3 regions of the Peribacillus sp. NPDC096540 genome follow, and region 1 is predicted to be linked to each of the others. Evidence: riboswitches for the same ligand, from Rfam matches in the RefSeq annotation. Region 1 holds a riboswitch; each other region holds the start of a gene.

Region 1 (10,601 bases):
AGGATCATCCAAAAGGATTCAATCAATACTTTTTGCAGAAAAGGTTTGAAGTACAGCGGGTAGTTATAAAAATATTATGGTGAGCCTTGGTATATGTACAGAAAGCGATGATGTATTTGTTGAATCATATAACCAGATTTAAATCCAATTGTGATTTTAATTTTTACTAATAAATGCAGAAGGTGAGCGGTTAAATGAATCAGCATATTTTAAAGAACCGATCATTTCTCTTCATATGGATCGGTAGTGTGATCTCTGAATTAGGCGCTGCCTTTGGAGCCTTTTGTAATTCAATTCTTATCTATCAAACTACAGGTTCCACTATGGCTTTGGGAAGTATGTGGATATTATATTTTGTACCATCCCTGCTTTTGCAATTATTTATTGGTCCTTTTATTGATAGATGGAGCCGTAAGTGGACGATGATACTTTCACAGTGGAGTAGAGGTATAATTTTTCTTATCCCACTTATTTCATTAAAAACGGGTAATCTTGAAGCGTGGCACATTTTCACAGTCCAAATCATAGTAGGTTTAATTACGCCCTTATATTCACCCGCTAATCAATCAATTTTGCCTACAATTGTTCCTGAGAACCAGCTAAGCGCTGCAAATGCTTATTTAGATGGAACGATTCGATTAATGACGTTCTTGGCACCAATTGCAGGGGGAGTCGTTGTAGAGTACTTAGGTGTTAAAACCACATTACCAATTGTTTGCTTATTGCTTATTACAAGTGGTTTTATACTGCTGTTCATCCAAGAATCAAGAGTCTCATTATCTATACGCAAATCATGGTTAAACCAGTTTATTGAGGGTCTATCCTATTTTTTCAAACAGCCCCTCATCGTTTGGTTAGGAGTCTTTTTGGCATTTTTTCAATTTGGGGTGGGCGATGGTTATCACTCTTCCCTATATCACTAGTGAGTTATCTGGTAGTTATGCAGAGTACGGATATTTTATGGCTAGTTTCCCTTTAGGGTATGTAATTGGTTCCATGCTTGTAAGTAAAATAAAACATAAGAGTCGCAGGGTTTTGATGTTAGGAGCATTAATTTTCGGAGGTCTAACATATATCTCATTAGGTATTAGCAATAGTATAGTTGTTGCATTCTTGACTGAAATTATTGCTGGAATAGCTATGGCTATTTTTAGTATTCATAATAAAACTATTTTTCAACAAAGCGTGCCTAATCATCTAATGGGGAAAATATCCTCGGTTCGATTATTTATTATTAGAGGTACAATGCTATTAGGAGTAATAACAGGTACATTTTTGAGTGATATCTGGGGGATACGTCCATTGTACTTTTTAATAGGAAGCATTATCTGCACTGTATCTTTATTAGGAATATTACTTCCATTCTTTAAGTTTATTGATAACTCGAATAAAGGGGAACGTTCTGTTTCTTAAATTAAAGGGGAAATGTGAAATACACATAAAAACCCAAGCTAAGACATTCCATTAAGATGAAATCTTATGTAAAGCTATTCTACTTAAGGAAAGAAGAAGAGTTTTACACTTTTTCAGTCTTAGCACGGGGATTTTGATAAAAAGTTGCTGCTGAATTAGTCTCCCATGCTCATCCCTTTTAATGTCACAGCAGTTATGAATACAGTCACACATATGATTGAGGTAGATACTACAATGGCGATTGGTAAACTCATAAAAAATCCCTCCTTTAAAGTATTGTTACTTTGCTAAGATCAACCTTAGCTCCAATTAAAAAGTTGTAAGTAAGTTTATCCATTGAAGCACCCTCAAAGTCGATTTTCTTTAAATCAGACGTTCGAAATTGAACATTCTTGAGTGTTGCGTCGCGAAATGATGCTTTCTTCAATGTTGAGCCCTCAAAAATGGTTTGGTTAAATGTTTCCCCATCAAAGACGAGACCAGCTAAATTACAGCCTTTAAAGTGAGTTTTGTTATAGATACTATTTTTAAAAGTGACTCCCTTTAAGTTTGAACTTTTAAATAGGGTACTCGTTAAATTGACGTTTTCAAAGATACAATTATTTAAGTTACTGCTTTTAAATGTGCTGTTCGTCAGGTCGGAATGGCTGAAATCAGAACGGGTTAAATCGCAGGAATTAAATTTTCCATCATGCACCGAAACCGAGCGGAAGTCGGAATCCAATAAGCGTTGTCTAGAATAGTCCATGTTTATCGCCTGCTCAAGCTCACTGTATTGGAGATTAAATGCTTCTAGGAGCTCTGACACTTCTCCAATTGAATCCACCGTCAATCTATAAGCCTCCTGCTCACTAGAACCTTTTTGTTTATAGTCATTATATTTCTCTATTAAGTTTTGCAGCAGTTCTTCTTCCAGTTCCTTTGTTGTTTTGGCATTTTGATACGGAGCAAAAATGCTGTGAACATGTGCATTTAGTTTTTCAATCACATTTTATCTTCCTTCCTACAAGAGGCGCTCAAGTATTTGCTTGGCCTGCTCCCAGTTATTTTTGTTTTGCGTATATATGTCTTCTCCGATTGGGGTGATTTTATAATATTTTCTTCTGCCGCCTTGTGTAGCATCTCCCCAATAGGAGATGATGCATCCGTCTTTTTCAAGACGTTTTAAGCTGGAATACATCGTTGCTTCCTTTATTTCGTATTGCTCATTTGAACTCACGTATATCAATTTACTAATTTCATAACCATATTTATCGCCACTTTGCAGGAGTTTTAAAATCATCGTATCAACATGTCCGCGAAGCAGGTCAGAGGATAGTTTTCGTTGAACCAAATCCTCACCTCCTTTGGTATACCTTATAGCATATTACTATGACAGTCAAGGTAATATTAATCATAGGGGTAGCATCAAGGATTTTAGATCATATGTATGTTAAGGAAAATCCCAAAGTCGAGAGAAACAGTTGATAGAATAAGGAAAATTTGTAACTTTCATGATATCTATGGTCCTATATAGATCCATACTTGGAAGGAATTTATTATGATTTATAGAAGTAGTGTTAAGAGATATCTGGGAGGGGTGAATTTGAATAATTCTTGGAATAAAGTGATATATAAGATTTGGTCTCCAATTTATGACAATATTTTCAATTCATATCTTTTTTTAAATGCCAGAAGAAGAATATTTGAAGAGATACCGTTTAATAACCGAGAAAGGGTTCTGTTTGTGGGCGTAGGAACGGGGGCCGACTTAGAGTTAATCAAGCACTTTGACTTAGAGATAACGGCAATAGATCTTTCAACTGATATGCTTAAAAAAGCAATGGAGAAATATGAAAATACCTCTATCACGTTTTTAGAGATGGATGCACAAAATATGGATTTCAACAATGAGTCGTTTGATTATATAGTTGGAAGTTTGGTCCTTTCAGTAGTGCCTGATGCAAATAAATGTTTTCAAGAAATGAATAGGGTTTTAAAACAAGATGGGAAAATAATTATATTCGATAAGTTTATCTCTAAAAATAAACAGCTATCATTATCAAAGAAGCTTCTTAGACCTTTTATTAGAGTTTTAGGTACAGATATTGGCTTGCGGTTTGAAGATTTGTTTCGTAGACATGATAAAAATCTAAAAATCGTAGAAGATCAATCGATTATGATGAATGGAATGTATAGAAAGATAATAATTCGTAAATGCAGATGACGTGCCAAAAATCCAATTGCACCACAGTGAAACTCTTAAAGAGTTCATAAAATGGAGTTGAGAATATATGAATTATAGTGAATTTATTGACCCTGATAATTGGATTGGCGGTTTCTATGAACTATCAATTGAGTTTCACCCAGTTGGAGTTAATAAGAGATTGAATGATGCTCTTGTTTCGTTGCAGAAAAGCAAATTCTTCAACGGAATTTGGAAAAAACAGCAGGACTTTCAAACGCATTCAATTTCTTTACCAATAAAAATAGAAGATGACAGTGTGAATCATTTTTATGGAACACTATTAATTTCTGATGAAAATACTACTTTGCCTTGTGTAATTACTATCATCAGAATCGATGGCGAATCTGATTGGTTAGATATATCAATTCCACAAGCAATATTGGAGCAGATCTATCCTTATAAATATCCGCTTACAAAAGAACTTAACCCCTGGTTAAATAAAGTTGATGAGATATTTATAAAATTAGCAGAAAACATATATAATCATTCATCCTTTGACTTAGCAATGATAGGGGAAGAAATTTCAGGTTATACAAACCAAGAAAACATTATCGCTGAATACTTAGAAAAAACAACTTGTATTCTACCCATTCATTTACAGAACCGTCTTGGAGTTCAAGAAAAGGGAGAAGAGCTGTCAAATCAACTAAGGTTGTACTACTAAAGCTCTTCCCCCTCAAAAAACTACTGTTACTCTGTTACTAAAGTATTTATTTGGAAAGAGGGGATATTTTGTCTGAAACTATTTATAACTATGAAGATTTATTAGAAATGCTGGACTCCTTATTGCGTGAGCCAACTAAATTCTGGAATGATTTTTATGAAGATCGTGAAAAGGGGATTCCCTTTTTTGAAAACAAACCAGACGAGAATTTAGTTAATTACTTTGACAGAGAGTTACTTGCTTCAGGGGAGGTTCTTGAACTTGGATGTGGTCCTGGAAGGAATGCCATTTATTTTGCTCAAAAGGGCTGCTCAGTTGATGCTGTTGACGTTTCAAAAGAAGCTCTTGAATGGGGAAAAGAACGGGCGACAGAAAAGAATATGAACGTGAATTTTATTCAAAAAAACATTTTTGACTTAGATATTGAAGAAGGAAAATATGACACAGTTTATGATTCAGGTTGCTTTCATCATATTGCTCCACATAGAAGAATGAATTATATAGAAATGGTGAAAAAAGCGTTAAAGCCTAAAGGTTACTATGCAATTACTTGTTTTGTTCAAGGTGGAATATTAGGTGGTGCAGAAATTTCAGATTGGGAAGTATATAGATTAGGAAGTCTTAGAGGTGGGTTAGGTTTTACTGAGGAAAAACTAAGAACGATTTTTCAAGATTTTGAAGTAATAGAAATACGTAAAATGAAGGAATGTAAGCAATCTAATGATGTCTTTGGGGTATCTGGTTTGTGGACTGCTTTATTTATGAAAAAGTAATTTTTGTGAGCTTGTCCCTATAATTCGAGGAAGCTTAGGGCCGAGAAGTATCTATCCTTTTTCAACTGTGTATAAAGTTTAATCCATATAGTACTAGATTCTTCAGAATATAATTTGGGTTAGCAGAAGAGAAAAATAAGCTTGATACAGATTAAGGGCGGTGGACCATTGGATAAACAAGTGACATATGATACTGAAGCAGATATGGGCTATATCTATTTGGCTGAACCATTTAAGTACAAAATTTCAAATACGGAAGAACTCCCACAAAATAATGATATAATGTTGGATTTTTGTAACCACGTTCCGATTATCGGAATTGAATTAGCAGGAGATACTGCGATAAAAATAAGCCATCTTGTTGATACAGTACATATATTCAAAAAGGTAACTACTGCTGATAATGAGATTATTTACTCTTTCAGATTGAATGATAAATCAGTAAAACAGTCAGTTACTCATTCATATGCTGCGAAAATAGTGTTTCTCTTTTCGGATGCTGACTGTTTAGATTTTATAGGGATTGATATATATGACACAGAGTCGTACGATGAGTCATTCTTAATTGGCGGATAAGCTCAAACTTTTTTAGGTCATCTCATATAGTGAAAGCCGGAACCGTTGAGCGGGTATCCGGCTCCTTGATTAGGGACCTAGGTTATTCAATATTTGCAAACACGGCTAGATCTTCTTTATTACCAACCACTAAAAGCAAATCTTTTTCAAGGATATTCTGATCAGGTGATGGAGCTATGATAATTTCTCCATTACTTACGATGGCAATAACACTGATATTATATTTCGCACGTAGATCAAGATCTCTGAGACTTTTTCCTGTCATGCTTATGGGTATAATGATTTCCTCGATATTGTATTCTTTTGAGAGTTCTATATAGTTCAGCATGTTGGGTGATAGGAGTTGATTAGCGACCCGTTCACCCATATCTCTTTCAGGGTAGATAACCCAGTCAGCACCAACTTTAGCGAGCACTTGACCGTGATGTTTATTTAGAGCTTTTGCTATTACCTTTTTCACTCCTAGTTCCTTTAAAAGCAATGTAGTTAAAATGCTTGACTGCATATCATTTCCGATGGCTACGATGACACAATCAAAATTACGGATTCCAATGGATTTTAGTGCCTCTTCTTCGGTAGTATCAGCCATAACTGCATGAGTTACACTTAATTCTGCATTCTCGACTCTTTCCTCGTTTACATCAATACCCAAGACTTCTTGTCCGGCTGAATATAATCTATGAGCTACACTCGTTCCGAATCTTCCTAAACCGATAACGGCATATTGTCGTTTTCCCATCTTTTACACTCCCTCATTAATGATTAACCAATCATGACTTTGCCTTTTGGACGGCGGAATGGATCTGGTTTACGTCTCATTGCAATAGCAAAAGCAAAAGTCAAAGGTCCCACCCGGCCCGCAAACATCGTGAATATGATGAGCATCCGACCAATAGGGGATAATTCGGGGGTCAATCCCATTGAAAGTCCCACGGTAGCGAATGCTGAAGTGGCTTCAAATAAAATCGTTAAGAAATCACTTCCGCTTTCTGTGATGGTCAGCAGAATGGTGATGGTTGAAACGATAAATAACCCAATGAAGCTAACGGTTAATGCTTTAAATATAGTTTCACTCTCTATGCGGTGACGAAACAATACCACATCACTTTTTCCTTTAATCTGTGACCAAACCGTTCCAATCAGCGTCGCTAATGTGGTGGTTTTAATCCCGCCGCCAGTCGAGCCAGGTGAAGCCCCAACAAACATCAAGAAAATGATAAGCAGCAATGTGGGTTGTGTTAAATCAGGGATATTCAATGTATTAGAACCTGCTGTCCTTGGAGAAACCGATTGATACAAAGAGGCCAACGTTTTCCCCATGAATGATAAAGGCTCCAATGTTTTGGCATTTCCGAATTCAAATATAAAGATTAAAATGGCCCCTCCAATTGTAAGGATTAAGCTAGCCATCAGTACAACCTTCGTATGCACAGACAAACGATGGGTATCACGGTATTCGTATAGTTCATTCATCACGATAAAACCTATTCCGCCAAACGTGATGAGGAAGACGACGGTAAGGGTTACGAATGGATCCGATACATAAGGGGTCAAACTCCTGAATTCTCCCATTAAATCAAATCCGGCATTATTGAAATTCGATATGGAATGAAAAACCCCGTAATAGATCGCTTTGCCGATTGGCATGTCAAATGAAAAGCGAATCGATAAGATAAGGGCACCCATGCCTTCAATGATGGCCGTGAAAATTAAAAGCCGTTTTACTAACTTGACTACACCTGCCATGGATAGATTATTTAAGGACTCCTGCAAAAGTAACCTGCCTTTTAAAGAAATCCTTTTGCCTAATAGGAAAAAGAAAAACGTAGCAAATGACATGAATCCTAAGCCGCCTATCTGAATCAGTGTTAAGATGACCAACTCACCAAAAGTGGTGAAAGTCGTTCCCGTATCCACTACGACAAGCCCTGTTACACATGTAGCGGAGGTTGAGGTGAATAAAGCATCCAGAAAAGCAAGACCATTCCCATTTTCAGTTGAAATCGGCAAGGTCAGCAAATAGGCCCCAATAAGTATCAGGATGGCAAAGCCGAGTACAAGGATTTTTGGCGGATCCAACAATTTTTTTGCTTTTATCAAATTGATCATCCCTACCCATAATATGAATTAGTTAGCTACTATAATAACAAAACGTAATATACCACTCTGATGTTTCCAACGGGTAACCGTTATCCAGTGATAGGGTTAGTATTTCGCTTGTATATGCAATCCATTCGTACAACCAATGGACCAAGTTACTTTTCCAGTACATGCCTCCATTCAGCACAAGCCCTTATATGTGTGATAAAGGTATTTATTATCCTTAATCCCTATCAAGCTTAGGAAATTCTCTTTAGATATTTTAATGCATAATAAAAAGACCTACTTAAACATCTGGCTGCTATTTTGCCACAAAAAAGCTAACAAAAAAGCCCCTGAAATAGGCGGTCTTATGACCTCCTTCGCTTTAGCCGACGAAGTTAGCTGACGGGTAGGATGGCGAAAGAGCTGATCTCATCCTTTCTGCAAGGCAGAATTAACCCCAAATGATTGGTTCCTCCGTACTCAATTTACTTGAGTTTAGGCCGAAATGTATTAAATTGATAAACGTATTCTACTCCCACCATTTACTAGTTGTAAACCCCTAAATTGTAAAAAAATATTTCTAGAAAAAAACAGATAATTTATGTTTTATTTACATATTAAAAACTTATTGACAAAAATTAGTTGGGACATTATGATAGGTTCGATAAATTTGAAAATTTTATATATCTTTTCATGAAGCGTAAGTCATTGCGAATCTATGTTTCTAATATATATATGGTATTTTCTTTTGGAATTAGATACAGAAAAACTCAAGTTTCATTGCATTCGTATATTAAAATTTTAATACATTATATAAAAAAGGCGGGCAATTATGGAGAAAACGTTTAATAGATATGTTATTAACGCTACAGGTAAAGGTGGACAGACATATTTAACTCAATGCCAGGATAAAGATGCACTAAGGAAATGGATAGCTGATCATGAGGACCAAATAATAATGAATGAGTTAAGGATAACAGATAAGAAAAGAAATCCATTTATAAATTTTTTTTTCAAAGGTAATATCATCTGAATCCATAGGTCCTTATTAACTCGATCATGCGAATAATTGAATATTAAAAGATAGATGAGGGTCAAGCACATTGAACAATTAATTCTCTCATCATGTCCTTTGTAGCATTTCAACTATTTAAATTCCTGCGTTAATCAGGCAACCTGAAGCTTAAACATCCATATTGCGTTTTACTTTCAAACTCATTTATATTGAATGAGTTTTTTTTGTATATTGAATAATGGGATGGAATATTCAAAAACTTGTTTATTTACCTCCGCCATGCCTAGTTAAATAATAGGAAAGAATTCTATAGAGAAAATCTATGGGCTTTTTTCTTTGCTCCCAAGAAAGAGAAGTAATCATGAATATCCTGGAATATGGAAATTTGTTACCTGAAATCATTTACTCTATCAACCAGAAAGAGTATGCTTTTTGTATATCTGATTATTGGGAAAATTATAATTAATAGGAGGTTGACTGTGTCTATTGAAGAGTTGATTAACAAAGACGTGAAAAAGTTTCAAGCGGAAGAGTTTCTTCAAGTGAAAAATTGGATGACGCCTAATCTTTGTTAATAGATAATATGTAGTGATGTACCTACATATTATCTGCATCTGTAGTGCAATACCTGCAAAAATTATCTTCTATTTGTTGATGTACGCTTATTATAAAACTTGAACATTTTTTGCTTTATATATTTGTATGAAAACAAAAGGGGGGTTATCAAGTGAAGGGATTTGAATTTTTCAGAATGCCACAGACTATTATATATGGCCGTCAATCTTTTGAGAAAGTGGGAGCGGAAGCGGCATTACGCGGGAAGAAAGCACTCATTATAAGTGATAAGGTAATGAGCCGACTCGGTTATGTCAATCAATGTTGTCAGTATCTTCATGACAACGGAGTAGCGAGTGCAGTTTATCTTGGAGTTGATTCAGAACCAACAGACCAATATGTGGAAGACTCATTAGAACTTTTTCAAAAGGAGTCATGTAATCTAATCATATCCCTTGGTGGAGGAAGCTGTATTGATACTGGGAAAGCAATTGCCGTCCTGGCCACGAATGGTGGATATATTGGAGAATATATGGGCGGAAGAAAAATAGCGGACAAAGCAGCAATACCGCACATTGCTATTCCAACAACCGCTGGAACTGGTTCAGAAGCGACGGATGCTACTGTTATTACGAACACCGGTGATGATGTGAAGATGATGATTAAACAGTCGAATTTTATGCCTTTAGTTGCCATTGTCGATCCGTTGCTGACAGTTTCTTCTCCACCACATATAACAGCTGCGACGGGTGTGGATGCATTAAGCCATGCGATTGAGGCCTATTTATCGAAACGGTCTCACCCGATGACAGACACAATGGCTTTGTCTGCGATGGGATTGATTATAGAAAATATTGAAAACGCTTACGATAATGGGGATAACATAGACGCCCGTGAAAAGATGTCATTAGGAGCCCTTCAAGCAGGGATAGCATTTTCGAATTCTTCCGTTTGTTTGGTTCATGGAATGTCGAGACCGATTGGAGCTTTGTTTCATGTACCTCATGGATACTCGAATGCCATGCTATTGCCAGCGGTATTGGAATTCAGCAAGGAAGCCTGTATGGAGCGGTTGGCGGATTTGGGAAGAATTTTTAAAACTGAATATAAAAACCTTTCTATAGAAAGGGCAGCTTTGGTTGCGGTAGAATCTGTTAAGGCACTTTGCCAAAGGTTGAACATTCCTAATCTCGAAGGATGGGGAATAGAAGAGGAGGAATTTAATCTCTCAGTCAGTAAAATGGCAAGAGACGCTATAGATAGCGGGAGCCCTGCTAATAACCCGAGGGTCCC
Region 2 (10,601 bases), on a different contig from region 1:
CTACTTAATCATCTACCCTATTAAAGAAGAGCAGACTAACGAGGAAGTAAGTCCAAGATAGAAGCTATTAAAACCATTATTAAGACGAGTATGATTCAAGAGATTCTTTCATCCTCTTCCCGCTTGAAATGAAGGATATTTCGTCATTCCCCCATCAGCAAATAGGGTGATGCCTGTTACATAACTTGACTCCGAAGATGCCAGCCATACAGCAACCGCAGCGATTTCTTCAGGCTTTCCAATGTACCCCATTGGAATCATACTTTCAAGATCCTTTTTCTTTTCAGGATCTTCAAGCTTGTCGGCATTTATTGGCGTGGCTATTGCACCTGGACCAATGCTGTTTACACGAATCCCTTTTGGCGCATATTCTAGCGCCAAAGTTTCCGTAAGCAACTTCACACCGCCCTTGCTTGCCGCGTAGTGAACAAATAAAGGCCATGGAATTTTTTCATGTACACTGGACATATTTATCACATTTCCTTTAATGTTGTTTTCTACAAAATACTTGATGGCTTCACGGCAACCTAAAAAATTACCTGTTAAATTGGTGTTAATTACCCGGTTCCAGTCGCTTAATGGCATCTCATGAGAAGGGACTGGATTTTCTATTCCTGCATTATTAATGAATATGTCAAGTTTTCCAAATCCCTTTATGGCTGATTGCACAAAATTAATCACATCTTCTTCAACGGTAACATCGCCTTTTACTGCAATAGCTTCCCCATCAGTTTTTTTGATTTCTTCTAATACACTATCTGCTTCCTCTAATTTAGTACGGTAATTAACCACGACCTTCGCCTTTTCCTGAGCAAAGCGAATTGCCATTGCCTTTCCTAAACCAGTGGATGAACCAGTTATCACAACGACCTTTCCTTCTAAATCTGTATACATTTCATCGCCCTCCAATTAACTTTTTGCGAGTCCGAGCATAACCCCAGCTGTAATAATCAAGATAATTCCAATAACGATTCCAATTAATTGGCGCCTTGTTTTCTTCTCATGCAAAATTATGATCCCACCGAGCGTTGAAATAATAATGCCCATTTGAGATAGGGAAAAACTCGTTGCGACTCCCACACGAGGCTGTGATATAAATAAAAACATGTTTCCTGCTGCCCATATTAATCCAGGAATGATATTGCGAATTGCATACTTATTAAACGGCTTATGTTTAAACGTTAATAATAAGCCACCTACCACCATCCCGATTGCTTGAGGAAACAATGCTGACCAGCCATTAACATCAAAAAGACGTGCAACAACCACATAAACTAAATAACCAAATGTTGAGATGAGTAGAATAACGATTCCCTTTTTCAAGTTTCCCGATTTACTCTCTTTTGATTCTTTATCTTCCAGTGAGGTCAACACGATTCCAATGATAATAAATACTAAAGCCAGTACGCCTAAAATAACCGCTTTCAGTGTAGACCATTCGTGAAAAACAATGACTCCAAATAAAGTAGTAGAAATCAGCTGTAATCCCGTTGAAATCGGCATTGTTTTAGAAACACCCATTAAATCAATGCTTTTGAGCTGATTAGCTTGTCCAACAGCCCAAAAAAGTCCTGAAACAAACCCCACACCAAAAACTAGAGGTGACAACTTGATATCCGCGAAAAAATAAACCCCAATAGAAAAAATCAAAGCCCCAATCGTTGTACCTAGGGTTTGACTATAGGGACCACCACCAAGTTTCACATTAAATAAAACGATACTTCCCCAGAATAGTGCCGGTAAGAGAGCTAATAATATATCCATTTTCAACCCCCATATATGTATGTACTAAACATGTCATTTTTTAATATGTACTCACTAAGAAAATTGAACCTTGGTAATTTTATCTATGAAAACTTCTTAGAGGCTTACTGAATTTTGATCATCTAATGACCATTTATTCAAATGAATGATAATGATAAATTCAAAAGGAAAGACAAATTCAGCTGCAGTTGTTCTACATAAAAAGGGCTGCCAGCGGCAACCCTTTTTATGTAGAATTAGTATTCTCACTCATATTAGCTTGAAATAATGGAGGAAATGTTTGAAATGAATCCACTCGTTCCCTCTGCGTTGAATCTACTACGATACTATCGGTATCACCTGAATAATGTAAACACTTATGACTTGTTGCACTTCTTAAACAATAGGTGGTTGCCAATTTTGGCAAAAACTAAAACCTCTCATTTTTTGAATGATATCAAAAATCTATTTGTCAGTCATAAACTTTATATTTCCAGAAAAGTAAAGCTATCAATGAAATCACTTTTTTTATATTTTTATTTTTTCAAATGATACGGTACTGTCGTAATAACTACATTTCTTCTATAAAGTAAGTATGCACGGATCAGTAAACTAGATTGGTTGTGAAGAATATTGTGCCAGCCTTTCTTCGGAATAAATTGTGGAATGATTACTGTAACTTTATAGTTAGATTCCCTCGCTTTATGTTCAACTGTATCTACAAATTTAGTTAGTGGCTGTATGATACTTCTATAATAAGAGTTCAGTGTGACGAGTCTAATATCTGGTTGCCACTTCTTCCATTTTTCTTCGAATTTTTTTTCATCTTCTCTTTCAAAAGCAACATAAACGGCAATAACCTGATGTGCCGAAAGAGATTTAGCATAATTTAATGAGTTCTCAACCACATGAGTTATACCAGCCACAGGTACAATAATGATATTCCCTTCTATTGGTAAGATAGGCTCACAAGTTGTAATCCTAAGTTGGTCACCAACTGCTTCATAATGCTTTCTAATTCGATGAAAAATAACAATGATGATAGGTAAAAAAATCAAAACAGGCCAAACCTGAGTAAATTTGGTTAAAAAGAATATCATTGTGACGATAAAGCTAATAAGGGCACCAATTGAATTAATGGTTAATTTCATCATCCATCCTTTTGGCTTTTCGCGAATCCATTTAACAATCATCCCGGACTGAGACAACGTAAATGGAATAAATACCCCAACCGCATAAAGTGGAATAAGATTTTCTGTATGTCCTTCAAATGCGATTATTAAGATGATTGATGCAAGTCCTAGTATGATAATTCCATTGGAATATCCTAATCGGTCTCCTCTAATTGTAAACGCCCTTGGTATGAATTTATCCTTTGCAAGATTTACCGCAAGCAAAGGGAAAGCAGAATAGCCAGTGTTGGCAGCAAGTATCAAAATTAATGCAGTCGTACCTTGAATGAAGAAATACATGAAATTCCGTCCAAAGATCTCTTCAGCAATCTGCGAGACAACTGTTACCTCTGCGTTAGGTACTATGCTTAAATAATAGGCTAAGAATACAATTCCCGTAAATAACACGGCAAGTAAAGAACCCATTGCTATTAATGTTTTTGCAGCATTATTAGGGGCTGGATCTTTAAAGTTCGGAATCGCATTGGAAATCGCTTCAACTCCTGTTAATGCTGAGCTACCTGATGCAAAAGCTCTTAGAAGTATAAATAAACTGATTCCTGCTACTGGTGTTCCAATTGATGCATGTAAGTCAGGGGAAACGCCACCAGTTAAAATTTTGTATAGACCTACACCAATCAGAATGAATAACGCTAAAACGAATAGATACACTGGATAGGCTAATACGGAAGCCGACTCTGTTACCCCTCTTAGGTTTAGGATGGTAAGAAGAATTACAAAAATTATAGCAATAAAGACATTATATGAATGTAGGCTCGGGAAAGCAGATGTGATGGCATCTGTACCCGCAGAAACACTTACAGCCACAGTTAGGATATAGTCGACTAACAAGGATCCTCCAGCTATCAACCCAGGATTCACACCCAAATTGTTTTTTGAAACCACGTATGCTCCCCCGCCATGAGGATAAGCAAAGATAATTTGTCTATAGGACAAGATTAAAGCCATTAACAGAATCAATACACCAATGGCGATAGGAATGGAATACCAAAATGCTGCGGCACCCACTGTAATTAAAACAATTAATATTTGTTCCGGACCATATGCAACCGAAGACAAAGCATCAGAAGATAATATGGCCAAGGCTTTTGTTTTGTTAAGCTTTTGGTCACCTAATGCCGTTGATTTTAAAGGCCGGCCTATTAAGAACCTCTTTATAGAAGATAACATTAAGAATCACCGCCATTTTTCAAATTAAGTGTATTTTGCCCAGTTATATGAATAAAACTTTACGAACAAAACAAGAATAAAATAGAAAAATGCCCACAAGTCATAGTTAAATAGACCTGCAGACATCATTTTTTTGTCTCACAAGTTCCACCTTCCTTCTCATATAACGCTTACGAGGTTAGCTGTCGGATTCGGGCCTTTGAGTAGCCCTACCTAGAAAGGATTCACCCCTTGGATTGTAAAACAATCCCAAGAACGGTTCCCCCGTACCATAAGGTTTCAGCGATTTAGAAATATGAAACTGTTGATATCATACTCCCGTGATTCAGAAAAGTAAATGAAAAATTTGCAAACAAAAAGAATAATTTTTTCTTAGAGAGGTTATGTTGTTAACAACTACTTCATTAGTGATTAAGACATATGGTACCAAGAAAGGATAGAGGAGAATTACATGCCCCCAAAAAATGATAACCCAATATTATCTGATGAATTTTTAGATCAAGTGGTTAAAGAAATTAACGAAGAATATGGTGGTCCCGCAATGGAAAAAAATGATCAGCACCAAAATAGAGATAGGGAAGAAAGAAGCTGAATACATCTCTGATTTATCAATAAATTCTCCTTTCTATTTAAACTAATTTAACAATTAATTAGCCAAAAACTTCATTTAAAATTAGTAAAATCATTTAAAAACACCAAAAGAAAAATCACTTTCAGAATATCTCAAAAAAACTCTGGATTCCTCTTTCCCAGAGTTTTTTAATCTAGGTCCCTTTAATTCCTTACCTGTTTTATAGGAAGGATTTTAGGAGCCTCTATTTGTACTTCTCCTCCTTTTTGAAGGTTACTACCAGCTCGAAATACGCCCTCACGATTTGTTATTTTCTATAATTAAAAAACTATATTTTTAGCAGAATTAAGAATAGAAATCTAGTAATCTCCCCTCACCCTTTAGGACGCATATATTCATTCATTATGATTAACTAATTAAAAATTATGTGCTCTTTCTTTTAACAACTTGTCCAAACCAATATAGCTTATTCTCATAGAATGATTACAAGAAATTATTATTACCGAAAGGAGAAAAACAACATTGAGTGAAACTGATGAAGTATTATATGATTCTCCAATGGTCCCAAATGGAAAACTAATTTCTGGCCATACAAAGGAGTTTCAAAAAGATGTACTTGGCTTTCTTACCCGTTTATCAAAAGAATATGGAGACGTTGCAAAATTTCGTTTTGGACCTTTCCAAAATGTTTACCTCATTTCAAATCCGGATTTAATAAAGCAGATACTTGTAACGAAACAAAAATCCTTCGTCAAATCAAAGGACAGCAATGCTATAAAACCACTCGTTGGTGATGGAATTCTTACAAGTGAAAAAGACGTTCACATGCGCCAGAGAAGGCTTATTCAACCCTCTTTCAAAAAGTCCCATATTAGCAATTATGCCCAGGATATGATTGATATAACAATGGACTATATTTCAGCTTGGAACAATAGGGAAGAACGGATTATTACAAAAGATATGATGAATATTTCTCTCGGTATAATCAGCAAGACCATGTTCAGCATGGAATTCAAAGATGGGTATGAAGTGGTCGGGGAACCGATAGAATCATCCTTGAGAATTGCCGTAAAAAGGATGAGAACACTACTTCGATTGCCTTTATGGGTCCCAACTAAAATCAACCGTAAATATAAAAATGCGATACAGAAACTTGATACTGTGATTTATAGCATAATCGAAAAACGTAGGGAAGATGCAGAGAGACATGAAGATATGCTTGGGATTCTAATGGAGGCTAGAGATGATAAGGACGGCTTAGGTATGTCAAACCAGCAAGTACGCGATGAACTAATGACCATTTTCCTTGCCGGTCACGAAACGACGGCAAATGCACTTTCCTGGACCCTATACTTGCTTTCACAGCATCCTGAAGTGGAAACTAAACTTTTCAATGAAATAGACAGAGTAATAGGAAACCGTAATCCAGCTCCTGACGATTTCATGAAATTAACATACACACAAAATATTATCTGGGAATCTCTTCGACTATACCCGCCAATCTATATCATATCGCGGCAAGTGGAGGCGGATGTGGTAATTGAAGGGTATCGTTTTAAAAAAGGCGATATGTTCCTGATAAGCTCTTATGTGATGCATCACAAGCCGGAGTATTTTGATAATCCAGATTCTTTTATTCCAGAGCGATTTGAAAACAACTATTTGAAAACTTTACCTACGTACGCTTACTTTCCATTTAGTGGGGGGCCAAGAGTCTGTATTGGTAATCATTTTGCTTTTATGGAAGCTGTGCTTGTCCTAGCGTGCATTTCTAAAACGTATAGAATAAAGCTTGCACCAGACCATCATGAAGTAAAACCAATACCAACCCTTTCACTCAGACCAAAGCGTGGATTGCGCATGATAGTAGAAGAAAGAAATGAAGAAAGTTCAAAACCTAAAGCTTCTGATATTTAAATGAATATTACTTGTATTATATGAAGAAAACTTTCCTTCTGCTAATAAGGCCTGTTATTAACATTTTTAAGAACCATACCTATTTTGATGGTCATCTGAATTACAAAAGGAGGGATGAAAATGTATATGCATCATTCACCCAAGATGGGTATCATCCACACTGAAATGCACTATCTAGGGATGGCTTCACAGGTATTTGCCGGTTATTTAGAATTTCTACAGGATAGTGAACAGGTACAAGAAACCGATTACCTACATCCACTTTCTTTCTCCACTTTATGTGAGAGTGAATAGCCTTTTAATAATTATAGAAGAAACCGACCTATTAAGGTCGGCTCAGTTTGTAGATAAAAAAGACTGTAGGTAAAAGAGGTTCTATCTAAATTTTATAACAAAGTTGATTGGAGCGGAAGGTGCGAGACTCCTGCGGGAAAAGCGCGTCTAGGGGAGACCCCGCAGGCGCAAGCCGAGGAGGCTCCCGGACCGCCCTCGGAAAGCGAGTGCCCTACGTTCCAATCAACGTTCAAATTGTACAAGCCATAAAAAAGCTGTAGGCAAACTCGATTTTCATCGAGTTTGTCTACAGTCTGAACCGACCTATTAAGGTCGGCTTTTTTTATTATTTTAGCAGTAGCCCCCATATCCTTGAACCGGGGCATATCCACCGTCGAATCCTCCACCGTATCCTCCACCGTATCCTCCACCACAAAAGCTAGCTCCAACAATTACTAACAGTATAAACAAAACGACTATAAAGGCGAAACCTCCACCAAATCCAAAACCGCCGTCACAACTTGACTCACAACCTGACATATAGAAACATCTCCTCATTTGTTTTTATAGAAGAACTTTACTGGGTTATCTCATCTTATGCACTAGTCAGGAAAATGACAGCAATTTAACAGGACTATTTTTGCTCTCATAATTTGTTAATTAAAAATCCCACAATCTCCAATGAATATTGAATAGGTTGAAAATTATTTTGTATCAGCTTTATATTTTTAAAGTTTCACTTATATATTGTATATTTTCAGATGATTTACCGCACTTTAAGAAAAGATTGAAGGTGATATAATGGCCAAAATGTTTTCAGTTTTATTAATTTTGTTAGGGACGCATTTACTAATGACTGCTCGTAACGTTTTTGGGGGTGGAAACTCAATCACTCGAACAGACAAATCTGAACTGTGCCCAAGTTCATTTATTAATCTCTCTACATTGATTTGTTGAATGTTTTTCTTTAGACTTTATAAAAGAACACCCGTTTCGCACTATGTTCGTTTCAGCAATGACTGATTTAGTATCTAATTTAGAAAAATATATAAAGGTTTAAGAGAAAAATATTGAAAATTACACTCTTAATTTTTAGAACTGAGATCCGATTAAGCAATGTATAGATGGATATGGTACAAGTAAGCTAAATAAGAATTCAAGAACCCAAATTCCTCATATTGGAATTTGGGTTCTTTGTTTACAAAGGTGTACTTAGTTCCTCACATCATTTATTTCCTAAAAAATATGCTCTTTAAAAGTAAGGATTCAAATAGAAAAATAAATTAACTTTAACAAATGACATTTTAATTAAGAATAAGTATCAAAATATGTTTAAATAATATCCACAATTCATTCTCTACTGTTAGACCCCTATATAAATTGACATTATTCTGAATTATGTTATATTAATATAATTACTTTAGCGCACGAAAGCGTTTAATCACAGAAAAGTCATTTGATTTTTATTAAAATAACGGAAGAAAGGCATGAATAACATGGAAAAGACTCATCATGATTTACAAAGGGGCTTATTACCAAGACATGTCCAGTTTATTGCATTAGCAGGAATGATAGGAACAGGGATCTTTAAGGGGAGCTCAGATACATTAAATATGGCTGGTCCAAGTGTTGTAATAGCCTATTTAATAGGAGGCCTATTGTTATTTATTGTAATGGCAGCCTTAGGAGAGATGGCAACCGTTTTTCCCAATTTGAACGTACAACACCTTATAAATAAAGCTTTTGGGTTTCAACTATCCTTTATTGTGGGATGGCTCTATTGGTTTAATTGGATTATCGTGATTATTGTAGAAATAGTAGCAGCCGGAAGCTTTTTACAATACTGGTTTCCCTCTGTACCATTATGGTTACTAAGTATACTTTGCGCGTCAGTAGTAATAGGAATAAATTTGGTTCAAGTAAAATACTATGGAGAACTCGAATTTTGGTTTGCAGGTATTAAAATAATAACTTTAATTGCTTTTATTATTTTAGGAGCTTTAATCCTACTAGGAATTTTCCCTAGTTCCGCTTCATTTTCTAATTATACAGAACATGGTGGCTTTTTCCCTCAAGGAATTGGAGGCATGTTAAGTGCACTTTTAGTTGTAATGTTTTCATATGGAGGTGCTGAATTAATAGGTGTGGCTGTCACAGAAACAAAAGATAGTCAGCAAGTTATACCAAAAATCATTAAAGGAACAGTATGGCGGGTAATCCTTTTTTACGTCTTGCCCATTCTTATTATTTGCGGAGTAATACCTTGGAACCAAGTAAGTACTGAAGAAAGTCCTTTCGTTCAGGTTTTCAGCTTATCAGGACTACCCGGAGCTGCTGATATTATGAATTTCGTCCTTTTAACTGCTGTCTTATCAGCAGCAAATTCAGGTATATATGCTACATCAAGAACATTGTTTACTCTATCTCAGAACGGAGAAGCCCCTAAGGTATTTTTAAGAACAACCAAAAAGGGTATCCCGCTTAATGGAATATTTCTAACTACATTTTGTATATTAGTTGGTGTGTTTTTATCCTATTTAACTCCCGATCTGATATTAAGCTATCTTATGGCTATCCCTGGCTTTACAGTTTTATTATTATGGATCAGTATATGTTCAGCTCAATTGAAGCTCCGTAAACAATACACTGACAAACCAGGTTTCCGGGTAAAATGGTACCCATATACAACTATATTTGCGATCACAGCTTTAAGCTTTATCTTTTTTGCTTTTCTCTTTAATAAACAAAATATTATTGGTACCACTGTATGTCTTATAACTGTGGGAATATTTATCCTACTCTCTTTTATTGTCAAACAAAAAAAAGCAGCTAAAAAATAGACATACTTCTTTTCAATTACAATTAAGTCTGGGAATTTAATTCCTAGACTTTTTTATAATTCCTTATTTAGTTTTAACATTTATGTACCTTATAAGAAATGAAGCCCCGGAATTTTTTATTTCAGGGCTTTTTTCTCCTATATTAAAAGGCTTTCTGCCCTGACTCTGGCCTTTTCGGGTAACATCTCCCACGCAACAGAGGATAATTGAATAGTTGCTCAGGCTATTCTTTATGTATCGAGAAAGTTCTTACGATAATCCTGGTTGTATTCTTCAGCATTTTCATTGAATACTCCGTACTTTAACTCTCCTGTTTATATTTTCAACATACATATGTTAAAATAACCAATGAACCAATCATCCTACAAATTTGAGGTGTATACATTGACCATATCTAAAACAAATCGCTTATCACTTGTAGAACAAGTTGTTTCTCAAATTGAATCGTTAATTGAATCTGGCGAATGGGAGATTGGAAATCAGATCCCTCCTGAAATGGATTTGATAAAACAGTTCGATGTGAGTAGAAATACATTAAGAGAAGCTGTACGATCACTTGTTTATGCAGGTCTTTTAGTAACAAAACAAGGAAAGGGAACGTTCGTCAGGTCATCAAGTGTCTTGGGCGTTGCTATTCAACGAAGAATCCAGCAGTCAGGTATATTAGAGACGTTAGAGGTACGACACGCACTCGAAAGAGAGGCAGCACAATTAGCTGCAATAAGGCGTGACAAAGATGATATAGAACAGTTACGAACCCATATTGCAACATGCCATGATGCAGCGGAAGCAAAGGATAGTCAGGCTTACGAAGAAGCTGATATTCAGTTACATAAAGCCATTATAGAGGCATCACATAATAGCTTGTTAATTGATTTGTATGAACATATGGCA
Region 3 (10,601 bases), on a different contig from region 1:
GGGGACAATATTTAAGAGATAGGATGAATTTGATGAATGAAAAGCATAAAATAATTATAGATAAGTCCGTAGAGATTTTCGCAGAGAAAGGTTATCATGCTACTTCCGTTCAGGAAATTACTGAAAAGTGTGGGATAGCCAAGGGATCCTTTTATAATTATTTTAAATCGAAGGAAGAGTTGCTTGTTTCAATTTTCAAATATTATTATGGTGCATTAACGGACTCGTTGCTTGATATTGAGTTAGATGATTCTTTATCCAGTAAAGAGAAGTTTTTGATGCAAATCATTGTACAAATAGAGCATGTGACAGGAAATACCAACTTAATTCGAATGATGATGCAGGAACAAATGGTTCATATCAGTAAAGAGCTAGATAGGTTTTTACACTATATCCATGAAGAGGGCTTAGTTTGGTTCAAACGAAAAATAGTTGAATTGTACCCAGAAATACCGACAAACTTCTTGCCAGATTGTACTATTATGTTAGACGCACTTTTCAAAGGTTATATCGGAATTTTATTCAGAAACAGACATTCATTTGAAGTGGAGAGGTTGCCTATCTTCATCTTAAATCGGATGGATTCCATTATTGAAGGTCTACATAAAACGGACGATCCTTTATTGAAAGAATTCCCTTTAATTGGATGTTCTGCACAAAAAGTGAGCCCTAAAGAGGAAATTAATGCAACCATACGACAGATATTGGAAGTAGGGAAACATAAAGAAGAGGGGTTAGAGACAAGTAAAAATGTTGAAGCGTTAAAAGCAATTCAAGAGGAATTCTCTAAAGTTAGACCAAATGGCATAATATTAGAAGGACTTTTATTATTTTTAGAAAAAAACGAAAAGCGGAATACCATGTGTTCTAAGCTTATCATTTTAATGAAAGATTATTTGACAAAAAATTAAAGATTTTTCTGAAGAGGCATACTGCCTCTTCTTTTATTTAAAGCTTTTCTAAAGTAACTCCTATGAGGTTGAGGCCAGAAAAGGAGAAAGGGAATGTTAATTTATAATAAAAATTATGGAAATGATAAGTTTGAAAGAGGTCTAGAAGCTTAAATTAAATGGCAAGTTTCGTCGATTGATGTAGGGAAGACTATCATGATTTGGTCCAGAAGAGTTTTATAGGCGCGAATTTATTGCATTTCCCCATGGTCAGTCCTAGGCGCTGGGCTTTTTTGCGTGCCATCGTCGCAAATTCAAGCTTTCCTAATCTGAAAAACCTAACTCAGTCAGGGATGACGGATGTGCTCGCGGGTCATCTGAATATTAAACAAAAGTGCCGCTTGAGGTAGATAAGTATGGAGGGAATTATAGCAAAACGCCTATGCAAATCAACGTCTTTCAGCATCATCTTTCTATATTTAACTTCAAATTAGGGAGACATGCATTATTTAATATTAATGTGTTTTTTTTGTTTTATTCATTCCTTATTTCTGCAATTGTTTCCAAAATAAGATAAAATATAGAGTGATATTTCATTTTTTGCAGGAGGAACACATATGGTGTACCAGGTCAGATTGTTAAAGGGCATTTTAGAGCCTCATAGGAGTCGTTATCAGCTGCAAAATGCAGAAGCAGTCACACGACTTGGATGGAAATTACTATTATTATATTTTCTTAGTTTTATAGTTTTCGCTGTGGAAGGATATTTTGGCATTGGATCGGAATCGTTTTCCAAAGAAATTACGAAGATGGATGCTAGTGAATTTGAAGTAGGAAAGTTGTTGATAGTAAGCGGCAATATAATAGCAGGTCTATTTTACCCTTCCATATACTTATTTTTATCATCTCTATTCTTTTGGATCGTTATAGATAGCCCATACATAAAAATAGTAATCGTTCAAATGATCATCTTTGGTTTGCAATTATTGGAAAAAGTGTTTCTGGTCCCTATATTAGTATTAATGGATATTGGATACGATGCAAATCCTTTTTCATTGGGAGTTATCAGTCAGTACTTTCTCAGAAGTGATTACTTTATTCACTTTTTTAGTGAAATCACTATTTTTCAATTTCTGATTATTGCTCTGCAATATTTCTATTTAAAGGCATTTTCAGAACGAAATAATTATTTGGTCCTTTTAATGATTGTTCTATTCTATCTGGCCACGTGGTTTGTTAAAGCCTTTTTAGCGTACATCCAAGTGGGCGTATTTGTATAAGGCGGGTGAAAACAATGAAAAAATGGAAAATTGCAGCCATATCAGTGGCATCAGCTGCGTTAATAACCGTTAATTTTTACCTTATTGAAAAGAAAGAAAGCAAAGTGGAACGAACTGTTTTTGTGGAAAATTGGACAAAGGTAAAAAAAGACACAATTACGGATACTATTCAAACAAAAGGGGTAGTTAAACCTTTAGAAGAGTATGATATCTATTTCGACACCAAGAAAAATGATTTTCAGAAATTCCTTGTAAAAGAGGGAGATGAGATAACGGCTGGATCCTCGTTGTTTGAATACACGACACCCGAACTTGATGCTCTAAAAGGAAATCTAGAAGCGGAAAAAACTGCCGCTGAGGGAGAAATTGTTGGGATTAATGAGTACATTGGTAAGTTGGAAGCTTATCAAGGAAGTTTGACCAGTAATTCTAATAAAGCAGTAATCGATGAATCGATAGAAAAGAGCTTAAATATTGATATAACGACTACCTCTTCAGACTTGATAAAAAGTAATCTTGAACAAGAAATGTACAAGCAGGAACTTGAAAAAAACCGCTTGGAAGAAAAGGTGATTATGCTGGATGCTCAGTTAAGTTCAATTGAGGAGCAAACTAGCGCGGTTGCGACGACGAGTGAGGCTGATGGAGTAGTAAAAAATATCAATAAAAACCTGAATAATCCCATTATTTCCATCGCTTCTTCAAATATGGGAATTGAAGGGGAATTCTCTGAAGAGCAGATGAAAAAGGCTAAAGTGGATATGACTATAAAAGTGAATTCTCCTGATTTAAAAAAGGTGTTGAAGGGAACTATAGGGCGTATACATTCTTATCCTACAGAGGAGCCTTCTCTAAAAAATGAAAACAGATTCCCTTTCCAGGCAACGATTGATACAGAGGGAGAAGAGGTAGAGCCTTTGTTGACAGGTGCAAAAGTAGATCTTACGGTAATAACCAATGAGAAAGCGGGTGTACCCTCCATCCCAATAGAGGCAGTACATCAAAAAAAGCAGCCACATGTCTATAAATTGACTAAAAGAGGCTATGTTGATAAACAATACATTACAGAGGGGTTTGAAGCAGAAGGAAAGCAAGAACTCTTAAAGGGTCCGACGGTAGGAGAGGTCATTCTAATAGAACCAAATAAGGTTGTGAAAAATCATTCGTACTTTATTACGCCGCTTCAGATTGACAAGGTAAAAGCTGCACCTTATAAAAAATTCACCACTCGGGAAAAAGTGAGGTACTTATTACTGGGAATATTGGAAAAATAACCTCCCTTTCATTGTTCAAGAGAGGGGATATATCAATCAGTTTTATTGTTTTTTTATATATCCATATAACAAAATTAAGCAAAATAGAGTATGTGTTATTATAGGTAAAATGGTCACTAATGCAGAATATTCAGACATTTATAAAGGTTTTTTCTTAAAGTGACAAGAAAAAATATTTACAGAATAACATTTTTAGTATAATATTTTATTATTAAGTATTCGCTTAATCTTTTACAAGAACGGGGGACCCATTTTTGCGGATTTTTTTCGCTAGGGGTGAATTCAGAAATGAAAGGGCTTTTGTGTTTCCAATTCCTAACCCGACAGCTAACCTCGTCAGCGTCTTTAAGGGAGCATGTGTGAATATTCACGCCTATAGGAAATCGACACATGAAGTGTCTTTTTTTTCGGCGTAAAGATAGAGTTTTTCAATAAAAGAAAAATTACTTTCTTTCTATTAGTATCTTGTTTCCCTTACCGAGACAAAATGTTTTTACATCAAAGACTTTATGGAAGGTGAGGAAAGTAAATGAAGAAATTTAAATTAAGTTTAGCTAGCCAAATTTTCATTGGTTTAATTCTAGGGATTATTGTTGGTGCCATTTTTTATGGTAGTGAAACAGCCCAAAACTTTTTACAACCATTCGGAGACATTTTCCTACGAATGATTAAAATGATTGTTGTACCAATCATTGTGTCAAGTCTTATCGTTGCAGTTGCAGGTGTAGGTGATTTAAAATCAGTAGGTAAACTTGGAGCTAAATCAATATCATACTTTGTTGTGGTAACTATGATAGCGATTGCAGTTGGTCTACTTTCCGCGAATATTATCCAGCCTGGTGTTGGTGTAAATATGGACAAGCTAGAACAAACTGATATTTCTTCCTATGTTGATACAGCAGAAACTAAGCAACATGAATCTTTTGTAGATACAATCGTTCACATTGTGCCATCTAATCCGGTAAAAGCGATGGTAGAAGGCGATATGCTAGCGATTATTTTCTTCTCTGTTTTGTTTGGAATTAGTATTGCGGCTATCGGTGAAAAAGGTAAACCAGTATTCCGTTTCTTCCAAGGTACAGCTGAAGGGATGTTCTACTTAACTAATATGGTCATGAAATTTGCTCCTATCGGGGTATTTGCACTAATCGGGGTGACCATTTCCAAATTCGGTTTGGAATCTTTAATTCCATTAGGTAAGTTAGCGCTTACTGTATACGGAACAATGATTTTCTTTGTAATTGTCGTTCTGGGTCTTATTGCAAAATTTGTAGGGTTCAATATCTTTACGTTGATTAAGCTTCTAAAAGAGGAATTAATTCTTGCGTTCTCGACAGCAAGTTCAGAAGCGGTTCTTCCGAAACTCATGGAAAAAATGGAGAAAGCGGGATGTCCGAAACATATTGCTACGTTTGTTATTCCGACAGGATACTCTTTTAACCTTGATGGGTCTACATTATATCAAGCATTAGCAGCTATCTTCATCGCTCAAATGTATGGAATTGATTTAAGCGCTTATGAACAAATTACACTAATGTTAGTGTTAATGATCACATCTAAGGGGATTGCAGGTGTACCTGGTGTATCCTTCGTAGTTCTTTTAGCGACATTAGGAACAGTTGGTATTCCTATTGAAGGTTTAGCATTTATTGCTGGTATCGACCGTATTCTTGATATGGGTCGTACAGTAGTAAACGTTATAGGTAATTCACTTGCAGCTATCGTTATCTCTAAATGGGAAGGTCAATTCAACCCTCCTGCCGATAATGGAAAACTAGAACAAGTTTCTTAATTTAAAAATCCAGAGTGAAATATCACTCTGGATTTTTTTTTGTGGAATTTTATAGAGCTTATTTTTGAACAATCCAAAAGCGGCAATCGGATGAGAAAGTGATGACTTCATCGCTTTCATGAAATAATTCACTTCGATAAAAACTTTCTAGGACAGTAAAACCTGCTTCATCGAGACAGTCAAGGACCTCCCGTTGATTAGGTATATGAAGATAGGTATTTTTTGGGAGGGTCTTTCCAGGAGTGAAAATATCACCAAACTCATATAGCCGGTCATCCTGTTTACCTTCACACCAAATCATTTCTTCCTGTTCCCAAAAATTCAGGAAATTTTCATTTTTGTCACGGTCATGGGTAGTAAAAATGAAAATGCCATCAGGTACTAAAATACGGTTAATTTCTTTTAAAGCTAGAATGCGTTTTTTTCGTTGAGGGATTTGCATTAAACCGTTAAAGGTGAAGAATGCTTTATCGAATGATGAGTTATTGAAAGGAATGTCCGTAGCTTCGCCAAGGATAAAAGGTATATCTAGGTTTTCTTCGCGTGATATTTTCTGGGCTTCCTGTAGCATGGCAGGAGTTAGGTCGAACCCGGATATTTTATGAAAACCTTTTTTATATAAGGAAAAGGTGGTTCGTCCTGTACCACAACCGATATCAAGGATTTTGTCATCTTGGGAAAAATATTTCTCGAATGCATACTTTTCAGATTGCCACAGGCCTATCTTTTTCGTTGCGTCGGCATAAAGGGGAGCGGCTTCATGAAAAGAATTAATGATAAAACCTTTTTCAATTTTATCCATCGTCATTCCTCCAAACCTTTATTTTTACTATAATATGGTTATTTAATTTTGTCGAGCTTGGATCTAACCTATTTAAATTAGTTATGGCTGAACTCTTTATATGGTAAGAAATAAAGGCATATATCTTCACTATGAATACATAAAATGCAGGTGTGGATTTACATTCTTGATTATATAACCTTCGTGAAAACCAAAAAGTTTGATAAAATAACACTAATGATTGAAAGGGTCGGAGGGGATAAGGTTATGAAAAATGAAAGTAATGATATTTTATATATGCATATGCAGGCTTCCGAACGGTTTGTCCTTTTTAACGGTCTCAATTTTCAGGAGTTTGCCTATTCACTGCCATATACCTTGAATTCCATCTTATTATTGAAACATCAATTCGATGGTGGGGAATATAATTTGAATGTATTGCTTGAAAGCGTATCATCTGAAGATATTTCCAAACTTCTTAAAGAGAATGTTCAGGGATATGGGGATTTTTGTTGGATCGATTTTGAAGAAGTTGACGGATTAGATGAATTAGAAGGAAAGGAAATAGCGGAGCTTTTATATTTAGGGCATACGAAAACTCATTTGGAGCCCCCTTTTTTTCGTAAATTGAATAATCAATTCGTGTATCTTGCCCAGGATGACGGCTGGTTTAATAAAATTTATTTTCGTTCTCTTTCTACATATTATAATATGTTAGGGAGTCTGATTCCATTGAAGCTGGAGCCATTAAAAGTGGAAAGAAATTGGTTGAGGGTCAGAAAGAAAAAGGAATTAACGGCTATTCCTGTAGATATCATTACTGCCTTGGCCCCTATTCTGGCAGAGGGTCTTATTTTTTCATTTAAACATGTTAAGTACTCAAGGACTAAGATTGAGGTTCCAGCATGGGTTGTGGGGGATTATTTAAACATGGATGAGATGTATGATGACTTTTCTGATACCAAAATAAAAGAACCGGATGTCTTTTTCACCTTTCATCGAAAGGAAAAAGTATGGGAGAGTATTATAAAAAGCAACTCATTCTCATAATACCTCGACAGTTGCCTGGGGTTAATAGAAGGAATCTTTTACACCCTTGATATATATGAGGTTTGTGAAACTTACTATCCCATGTATAAAGTAATTAATGGTCTATTTGGAAATTTGCCAATGATGGAAGTTTCACTTTAAACGTTTTAGTGTTAAATGATACAATGAACATGGTTAATAGAATATTGGAGGGTAATAACTCATGAAAACTAAACTTGGTTTGCTTTATGGTGGGAAATCTGCGGAGCATGATGTTTCTATGCAGACGGCTTTAGCGGTCATTAAAGCTCTCGATTTAGCAAAGTTTGATATATATCCGATTTACATAACAAAAGATGGTTCTTGGATAAATGGACCGAAGTTAACAGGACCTGCTGAGAGTGTGGAGGCTTTAACTTTTACAACTGAAGGGTCTATCTCACCTCTTGCTCTACAAGCTCATTCAACGGGTGAAAATAGTGGGTCTACGGGATATGATGTCATTTTCCCTCTACTTCACGGACCGAATGGGGAAGATGGAACCGTACAAGGGATGCTTGAGCTATTGAATCTTCCTTATGTAGGGAATGGAGTTCTAGCATCTTCTGCTGGAATGGATAAGGTTATCATGAAAAATATTTTTGCTCAGGCCGGTCTTCCGCAAGTGAAATACACTTGGTTTATCCGCTCTGAGTGGGAGAAAAATACTGAAAGCTCCATTATTAAGGTGGCAGAAGAGTTAGGATACCCATGTTTCGTTAAACCGGCGAATTTAGGTTCAAGTGTCGGTATCAGCAAATGTAATGATGCAGACGAGTTAGAAAAAGCAGTTGCAGAAGCATTTCAATTTGACCGGAAGATAATCATTGAAGAAGGAGTCATTGCTCGTGAAGTTGAGTTTGGTGTTCTTGGTAATGATGACCCTTCTTGTTCAGTGGCAGGAGAAATCATACCTAAGAAAGACTTTGCCTTCTATGATTATTCAGCAAAATATGTTGATGGTAATTCTGCGATGGTCATTCCAGCGGAGATAAAGGAAAGTGAATATGTAGCTTTATCTGAAATGGCTATAACGGCCTTTAAGTCATTAGACTGTTCTGGACTGGTTCGAGCTGATTTCTTTTTAACGAAGGAAGGAAAAATCTATATTAATGAAGTTAATACAATGCCAGGATTTACTCCATTCAGTATGTTCCCATTATTGTGGAAGCACACAGGCATTGACTATCCAGCGTTAATTGAAACACTTGTGAAGCTTGCCTTGGAACGTCATGAAGAAAAACAGAAAATCAAATATACAGTCTAAACATCAGAGAATTTATTGGTAATTATAATAATCCATCAAAGGTGATTTATGTAATGGATTCAATTCAGCAGGAGTCGGGGTATCATACCGGTTTCTGCTTAGTTTGGTTAATGGAAAAAGAAAGAGCAGTTAACGGTTCGATGAATGTAGGAGGAACGAAATGATAAAGAGAACGTTAAAACAAGTATATGAAATGGTAGGTGGATTGAATGATATTATTCCATTTCAGTCCAAAGGAATTCGTGGAGTAACAATTGATTCAAGAACAGTTAAGGAAGGATGTTTGTTCATTCCGTTAAAGGGTGAGCAGGTTGATGGCCATCAATATGTCAAGCAGGCATTAGCGCAAGGAGCAGCGGCTTCTTTTTGGCAACGTGATATTCCGAATCCTCCCAACGATTTACCGATTATCATTGTCGAAGATACCGAAATAGCACTCCAGCAATTAGCACGCTCTTATCGTCAGCAATTGAATATCAAAGTCATTGGGATAACGGGAAGCAATGGTAAAACAACTACAAAAGATATGACGGCTGCCCTACTGGCTACTACTTATAAAGTTCATAAAACCAATGGTAACTTCAATAATCATCTTGGTCTGCCACTGACTGTGCTTTCTATGGAGGAGGATACGGAAGTGGCTGTTTTGGAAATGGGGATGAGTAGCCGTGGTGAAATCGAGTTTTTATCCAAAATGGCAAGACCTGATGTAGCCATTATTACTAACATCGGTGAATCACACTTATTGGATTTAGGTTCACGTGAAGAAATTGCTAATGCAAAGCTAGAAATTGTTGAAGGATTGGCAGAAAACGGAACACTGATCTACCATGGTGATGAACCTTTGCTGCGTAATCGGATTAAAACCGAATTTCCTGAATTAAGAGTTGTATCTTTTGGACATACAGAACAAAATGATTTATTTCCAAAGACGATTACCCAAGGGACAGACAGCACCTCGTTTACAATCACAAATGATAATCAGGAAATTAACTATGAGATTCCAGTTCTAGGGCGTCATAATGTTCTTAATGCATTGGCAGCTATACTGACTGCGAAAGAATTGCAAGTAGATGTTTCAGCGATTCAAAAAGGTCTGTCAACTATTCGGTTAACTAATATGAGAATGGAAATGGTCGAGGGTGCGAAAGGACAGAAAATCATCAATGATGCGTATAATGCCAGTCCAACTTCTGTTAAGGCTGCGGTCGAGTTGATTGAAGGTTTATCTGGTTTTGAAGATAAAATCCTAGTACTGGGAGATATGTTGGAGCTAGGGGTACAGGAAAAAGACTTTCACTTGAAAATCGGTGAACTAATTTCTGGTGATCGTATTGATAGAATCTTTACGTATGGTCCGCTAGCCAACTATATTGCCAAAGGGGCGAGCAAAACCTTTTCAGCTGAGAAGGTTCGATCTTTTCAAGACAAGCAACAGCTAATTGAAGAGCTTAAGACGTCTACCCAGGCCAATGACATAATTCTTGTTAAAGCATCAAGAGGTATGAAGTTAGAGGAAGTTGTTCAAGCTTTACAAAAGTAAAAATAGAGCAAAAAAGCCGATTTTTTTGAAATCGGCTTTTTTCTATCACATTCAAAAAAGCGTACCAGCAATAATACAGATGTCATCATTTATTTCCGAATGCTTCATCCTTGAAACCAGTAACTTCTGCAGAAGGTCATGTGTATCAAGATGGACGTTATCAATAAACTCCCTCTCAATATTTTTAAACCGGTTAACGGCAGGGTGATTGAGTGATTCAGAAAGTCCATCTGTATAGGTGATGAAACGGCTCCCGGCATCATATTGAAATACCACTTTTTTAATAGGCATATCAGGAATAAGGCCTATAGGTATTGACCCTTCACTTAAATTGTGGAATTCATTGGTGCATGGGGAATACAAAAAGGCTGGAGGGTGTCCGCAGTTCACATATTCGATGAGTCGTGTTTTTGTATTCACGTAACCGATGAATGCTGTAAAGTAGGAGTTATTCACACTTACCTTCTGCATATCTTGAAAAAGCTGCCCCATATGTTTATTCAGTTCCTTTGTAATGAAAATAGGGTCTTTTACACGTTTAATAAGGTCAGGTATTAAAGTGCGGATGGACATGCTTATAAGTGCTGTGTGAATGCCCTTTCCGCAAACATCGATAATTATGAATCCGTACTTTCCGTCGTCAACCTCCATCCAGTAAAATAAATCTCCGGACAGCTCACTAGAAGGCTGGAAAAGGCCATGGATC

What was found. A riboswitch is a leader RNA that binds a small molecule or an ion and turns the genes downstream of it on or off. The one in region 1 is predicted to bind cyclic di-AMP.
Region 2: another riboswitch for cyclic di-AMP. It lies ahead of ACQKMR_RS14535 (APC family permease); the one in region 1 lies ahead of ACQKMR_RS13130 (TrkH family potassium uptake protein).
Region 3: another riboswitch for cyclic di-AMP. It lies ahead of ACQKMR_RS24635 (cation:dicarboxylate symporter family transporter); the one in region 1 lies ahead of ACQKMR_RS13130 (TrkH family potassium uptake protein).

The regions. Positions count from the first base shown of each region.
Region 1 covers NZ_JBNNTG010000012.1:131,488-142,088, forward strand. Annotated here, with positions in the region: partial or broken gene ACQKMR_RS13085 (GNAT family N-acetyltransferase) at 1-2, shown strand, start outside; partial or broken gene ACQKMR_RS13090 (MFS transporter) at 195-1,413, shown strand; gene ACQKMR_RS13095 (pentapeptide repeat-containing protein) at 1,682-2,401, opposite strand; gene ACQKMR_RS13100 (PadR family transcriptional regulator) at 2,417-2,746, opposite strand; gene ACQKMR_RS13105 (class I SAM-dependent methyltransferase) at 2,999-3,619, shown strand; gene ACQKMR_RS13110 (hypothetical protein) at 3,687-4,304, shown strand; gene ACQKMR_RS13115 (class I SAM-dependent methyltransferase) at 4,373-5,077, shown strand; gene ACQKMR_RS13120 (DUF2283 domain-containing protein) at 5,219-5,653, shown strand; gene ACQKMR_RS13125 (potassium channel family protein) at 5,736-6,392, opposite strand; gene ACQKMR_RS13130 (TrkH family potassium uptake protein) at 6,416-7,753, opposite strand; cyclic di-AMP (ydaO/yuaA leader) riboswitch at 8,108-8,250, opposite strand; gene ACQKMR_RS13135 (hypothetical protein) at 8,571-8,771, shown strand; gene ACQKMR_RS13140 (iron-containing alcohol dehydrogenase) at 9,505-10,601, shown strand, end outside.
Region 2 covers NZ_JBNNTG010000015.1:65,361-75,961, forward strand. Annotated here, with positions in the region: gene ACQKMR_RS14525 (SDR family oxidoreductase) at 109-894, opposite strand; gene ACQKMR_RS14530 (RhaT/GlcU family sugar-proton symporter) at 910-1,764, opposite strand; gene ACQKMR_RS14535 (APC family permease) at 2,280-4,106, opposite strand; cyclic di-AMP (ydaO/yuaA leader) riboswitch at 4,258-4,401, opposite strand; gene ACQKMR_RS14540 (bacitracin ABC transporter ATP-binding protein) at 4,558-4,698, shown strand; gene ACQKMR_RS14545 (cytochrome P450) at 5,200-6,594, shown strand; gene ACQKMR_RS14550 (hypothetical protein) at 6,715-6,888, shown strand; gene ACQKMR_RS14555 (YjcZ family sporulation protein) at 7,219-7,407, opposite strand; gene ACQKMR_RS14560 (amino acid permease) at 8,364-9,707, shown strand; gene ACQKMR_RS14565 (FadR/GntR family transcriptional regulator) at 10,092-10,601, shown strand, end outside.
Region 3 covers NZ_JBNNTG010000043.1:6,716-17,316, forward strand. Annotated here, with positions in the region: gene ACQKMR_RS24620 (TetR/AcrR family transcriptional regulator) at 33-911, shown strand; gene ACQKMR_RS24625 (hypothetical protein) at 1,508-2,170, shown strand; gene ACQKMR_RS24630 (efflux RND transporter periplasmic adaptor subunit) at 2,185-3,444, shown strand; cyclic di-AMP (ydaO/yuaA leader) riboswitch at 3,655-3,801, shown strand; gene ACQKMR_RS24635 (cation:dicarboxylate symporter family transporter) at 3,974-5,236, shown strand; gene ACQKMR_RS24640 (methyltransferase domain-containing protein) at 5,295-6,038, opposite strand; gene ACQKMR_RS24645 (hypothetical protein) at 6,285-7,067, shown strand; gene ACQKMR_RS24650 (D-alanine--D-alanine ligase) at 7,270-8,352, shown strand; gene ACQKMR_RS24655 (UDP-N-acetylmuramoyl-tripeptide--D-alanyl-D-alanine ligase) at 8,513-9,895, shown strand; gene ACQKMR_RS24660 (PP2C family protein-serine/threonine phosphatase) at 9,947-10,601, opposite strand, start outside.